2 regions of the Pantoea sp. GABEPS69 genome follow, and region 1 is predicted to be linked to the other one. Evidence: predicted binding sites of a transcription regulator. Region 1 holds the regulator's gene; the other holds the start of a gene.
The links. Region 1 encodes ArgR, which controls arginine synthesis, uptake and breakdown. Its sites were predicted from a motif close to ANTGAATAAAAATACANT; they were not measured.
Positions count from the first base shown of each region.

Region 2: the regulator ArgR is predicted to act here: its motif matches at 1,313-1,330, upstream of argA (amino-acid N-acetyltransferase).

Region 1 is NZ_CP118618.1:394,810-397,287, forward strand. Features, by position in the region: gene PVE98_RS01920 (YdgH/BhsA/McbA-like domain containing protein) at 1-247, opposite strand, end outside; gene yhcN (peroxide/acid stress response protein YhcN) at 340-603, opposite strand; gene argR (transcriptional regulator ArgR) at 1,077-1,547, opposite strand; gene mdh (malate dehydrogenase) at 1,968-2,478, shown strand, end outside.
Region 2 is NZ_CP118618.1:3,198,456-3,200,933, forward strand. Features, by position in the region: gene amiC (N-acetylmuramoyl-L-alanine amidase AmiC) at 1-1,130, opposite strand, end outside; gene argA (amino-acid N-acetyltransferase) at 1,362-2,478, shown strand, end outside.

The DNA.
Region 1 (2,478 bases):
TGACGTGGTAGGTGTCGTCCTGGTTGTTCTCGATAATGCGGTAATGGCTTGCGCCCTGCGCGTCGGCTTTCTGAGAAAGCGCCTGACGGATATTGGTCTGATCGCCGTCATGACCACTGATGCTAATGGTCTGGTTCAGCGGCTGCAGCGTTTCGGCCTGTTGATTCGATACCAGACTGGCTGCGCTAGCGCCAAACGACAGCGCGGCGGTCAGAGCGGCTAAAGCGATAAGTGATTTGGTTTTCATGGTCTACTCTCCTGAATTCATCGATAAGGCCACCCGATGCGCAATGCGCGCTTCAATAAGGTCGCCCGTCCAACGACGTCTGACTACCGCGCTTATTTATACAGCTCGGCAGTAGCGTGGTAGTTGCCGTTGTTATAAGCCTCGATTACGCGGTAGGCGCTGGCGCCTTTCTGCTCTGCCTTCGCGTTCAGCTCTTCTTTAATCTGCATGGGAGAACCGGCCACGCCGCTTACGCTTACTGAGCCGATAGACTGCAGATTTTGAGCCTGCTGCGCATTAACGGATTCTGCTGCAAAAGCGCCGAATGACAGAACAGATAGAATACTCAGGGTTGCGATAGTAGTTTTAACGTTCATATATATTTCCTCGTCGTCTGTTTTTGTCTTTTTGTTTGATGTGATTTGCGTCACGAAAAGAAGTATAGAACTAATAACGTCTGAAATTAATATCTGCCTAATAATGTTTTGTTGTGATTCTTTATCCTTATGGCTCTTTTTTATTCTTTATAGTTATAAAAAGTGCGTGAAAAAGCGGCATTTAGACAAAAATGGTTTTAAAAACAGTATATTAAGTTGCTTTAACTTTTTGTGCGAAAGGTCGTGGTGGATGTGGCTGGTTATTGATTTGGATCTGGGCATTATCGCTAATCGCGTAGTGTAAAGCAGCGTAAAATAGTGCGAAAGGTTAAGCAGGCAGAAAGGTATGACCATAGCCGTTCAGGGCGTCAGCTGGAAATAGAATAAGTTAACGGACTGGATAAGCAGGATATGAAATGGCTGACGGGGCAGGTAAGGCGACCGGCAGCGCGACTGCCGGTCAACGACGCGGGTTACAGCTCTTGTTCAAAGACGGTAAGAAGCGCGCCGTGCAGCTTTTTGACGGTAAAGGCACGCGCGGGCGTAATAAATATCGTATCGTCGCCGGCGATAGTACCGAGAATGCCTTCCGCTTTACCCAGGGAGTCAAGCAGACGGGCAATCAGCTGCGCTGCGCCAGGACTGGTGCGAATAACGATCAGCGCATCGTTATAGTCGATATCCAGCACCAGATTTTTTAACGGGCTGGTGGTCGTCGGCACACCCAGTTCCGCCGGCAGACAGTAAACCATCTCCATTTTGGCGTTACGCGTGCGCACCGCGCCGAATTTAGTCAGCATACGAGACACCTTCGACTGATTGATATTGTCGAAGCCTTCCTCCTGCAGCGCCTGTACTATCTCGCCTTGAGAGCTGAATTTCTCTTGTTTTAACAAGGCTTTAAACGCTTTAATCAATTCGTCTTGTTTAGATGGGTTTCGCATAAGCTACCAGTAAAGAAAAATGCCGAACGCCCGCCGACGGCAGATACATTATTATGCATATGAATGAATTTTTATGCAATTAGTCGATAAAAAAGGCGGGCGCCGCAGGTTGCGGGCGGCAATGATAACAAAATTTTTTGCGCAGACCAAAACGACGCAAGAGCAGGAAAAGCGAAGGTTGCAGAATTGTTATACAATTGAGGTGTCATATGGATAGCTATCACGGCCGTGCTCTATCTGCCATCGACATCGTTGTCGGTCATTCAGGCGCGTTGTGCTGACAAAGTAGCAACCCAAAAGATTAAGTGCTGCTGCACGCATAATGAACAGTGGGTTTGTCATCGTCTGAGAAGTTGATTCAGGTCTGGACACAGATGGAAATTCGGCTCTACTCTGCCCCACCTTAATAAGGAGTACAGAATGAAAGTTGCCGTTCTTGGCGCTGCTGGCGGAATCGGTCAGGCGCTCGCCCTTCTGTTAAAAACCCAGCTTCCGGCGGGTTCCGAACTCACGCTCTATGATATTGCGCCGGTGACGCCCGGCCTAGCGGTAGATCTCAGTCATATTCCTACCGCGGTTAAAATCCAGGGCTTTAGCGGCGAAGACGCGACGCCTGCGCTGCACGGTGCGGACGTCATCCTGATCTCGGCAGGCGTCGCGCGTAAGCCGGGCATGGATCGCGCCGATCTCTTTAACGTTAACGCAGGCATCGTGCGCAACCTGATCGAGCAGGTGGCGCAAACCGCGCCTAAAGCGCTTATTGGCATTATTACCAACCCGGTCAATACCACGGTGGCGATCGCTGCCGACGTGCTGAAAAAGCACGGCGTTTATGACAAAAATCGCCTGTTCGGCGTTACTACGCTGGATATTATCCGCGCCAATACCTTTGTCGCCGAGCTGAAAGGCAAGCAGCCAGACGAGATTGAGG
Region 2 (2,478 bases), 1.3 Mb from region 1:
TTGCTGATAAAGGCGGTTTCCACCAGAATCGATGGAATATCCGGCGCCTTCAGCACCGCGAAGCCCGCCTGATCGACGGTGCGTTTATGCAGATGGTTGATGCGCCCCATACGATGCAGCACCTCTTTGCCGAACGCCAGGCTATCGTGAATGGTCTGGCGCTGCACCATATCCAGCATGGTGTGATCGAGATAGCGATCGCCGCTCTTGCTGACCCCGCCGATAAGATCCGATTCGTTCTGCGTTTGCGCCAGGAAACGCGCCGCCGCCGAAGTGGCGCCTTTGGTGGAGAGCGCGAACACCGAGGAGCCGCGCGCGCTGCGGCTGGTAAAGGCGTCGGCGTGTATCGAGACAAAGAGATCGGCGCGCTGCTTGCGCGCTTTCGCCACCCGAACCCGCAGCGGAATAAACACATCCTCGTTGCGCGTCATATAGGCCTTCATATTCGGCTCTTTGTCGATCAGCGCCTTGAGCCGTCGCCCCATCTTCAGCACGATATCTTTTTCACGCGTTTTGTATTTGCCGTGCGCGCCGGGATCTTCGCCGCCGTGCCCTGGATCGATCATCACGATCATCGGCCGATCGCGCCCCGCCTTGCCGGGCAGCGGCGCGCTCGCCGGCTCGTTACGCTCCAGATCGCCCTTGTTGTAATCCTTGAGCAGCGCCAGCAGCGGATCGTCTTCAGCGCTCTCCTGGCTCGGATAGAGATCCACCACCAGCCGGTGTTTGATGCCGGCCACCGGCGCCAGGGTAAAGGTTTTCGGCGCGACGTTGCGCTTCAGCTCCAGCACGATGCGCACGGTATTGGCGTCGAACTGTCCGACCCGCGCGTTTTTAATAAAGGGATCGTTGACGCGCACCAGCTTGTCGACACCCTTCAGCACCGGATTAAGATGCATATTCTCGATATCGATAACCAGCCGATCCGGATGCGAAAGCGCGAACTGCTTATAGTGAAGCGGCACGCTGGACTCCAGCGTCATGCGCGAATAGGTCGAAGATGGCCAGATGCGTACCGCGACGATATGGTTTTTTGCCGCCAGGCCTGTGCGGCTGACGCTCAGCAGCAATAATGCGCCGGTTCCCTGCAGGAGCCTTCTACGGGAAATTAGGGGATTTGATTCTGACATGCCGCTCCAGCTGCTCTGTTCTGTCTAAAAAAGCGCCACTTTAATAAACGGCGCTGAAAACTTTAGCCCATCCCTTTGGCGAAGTCATCCAGGAAAAGCTAAATAATGCAGGCTCTTAGCAGCGAGCGCACCCGAAAAAACGTAAATTTACGTCAGGTTTAACGCTTGCAAATAGCGCCCTAAAAGAATAAAAATACAAAAATTACGAATAATCATTCATTGAGGTTTGCCGTGAAGGAACGTAGTACTGAGCTGGTTCAGGGTTTTCGCCACACCGTTCCCTATATCAATGCCCACCGGGACAAGACCTTTGTCATCATGCTGGGCGGCGAAGCGATTGAGCATGAGAACTTCTCCAGCATCGTTAACGATATCGGCCTGCTGCACAGTCTCGGCATTCGCCTGGTGGTGGTCTATGGCGCGCGTCCGCAGATCGACGCCAGCCTGGCGGCGAACCAGCTGGAGCCGGTTTACCACAAATATACCCGCGTGACTGACGCGCAGTCGCTGGAGCTGGTGAAGCAGGCGGCGGGACGGCTGCAGCTCGACATCACGGCGCGACTCTCAATGAGCCTGAACAACACGCCGCTGCAGGGCGCGCATATCAACGTGGTCAGCGGCAACTTTATTATCGCGCAGCCGCTGGGCGTGGACGACGGCGTCGATTATTGCCACAGCGGACGCATTCGCCGCATTGACGAAGAGGCGATTCATCGGCAGCTGGATAACGATGCGATTGTGCTGCTCGGTCCGGTGGCGGTCTCCGTGACCGGCGAGAGTTTTAATCTGACGTCGGAAGAGGTCGCCACCCAGCTGGCGATTAAGCTGAAGGCGGAGAAGATGATCGGCTTCTGCTCCGAGCAGGGCGTAACCCGCCGCGACGGCACCATTATCTCTGAGCTGTTCCCGAACGACGCGCAGGCGCGCATCGACGAGATGGAGAGCGACGGCGACTACCTTTCCGGCACGGTGCGCTTCCTGCGCGGCGCGGTGAAGGCCTGCCGCAGCGGCGTGCGCCGCAGCCATCTGATTAGCTACCAGGAAGATGGCGCGCTGTTGCAGGAGCTCTTCTCGCGCGACGGTATCGGCACGCAGATTGTGATGGAGTCGAGCGAGCAGATCCGCCGCGCCACCATTAACGACATCGGCGGTATCCTGGAGCTTATTCGCCCGCTGGAGCAGCAGGGCATTCTGGTGCGTCGCTCGCGCGAGCAGCTGGAGATGGAGATCGACAAGTTCACCATTATTATTCGCGACAATCTGACCATCGCCTGCGCGGCGCTCTACCCGTTTATGGATGAGAAAATCGGCGAGATGGCCTGCGTAGCGGTGCATCCCGACTATCGCA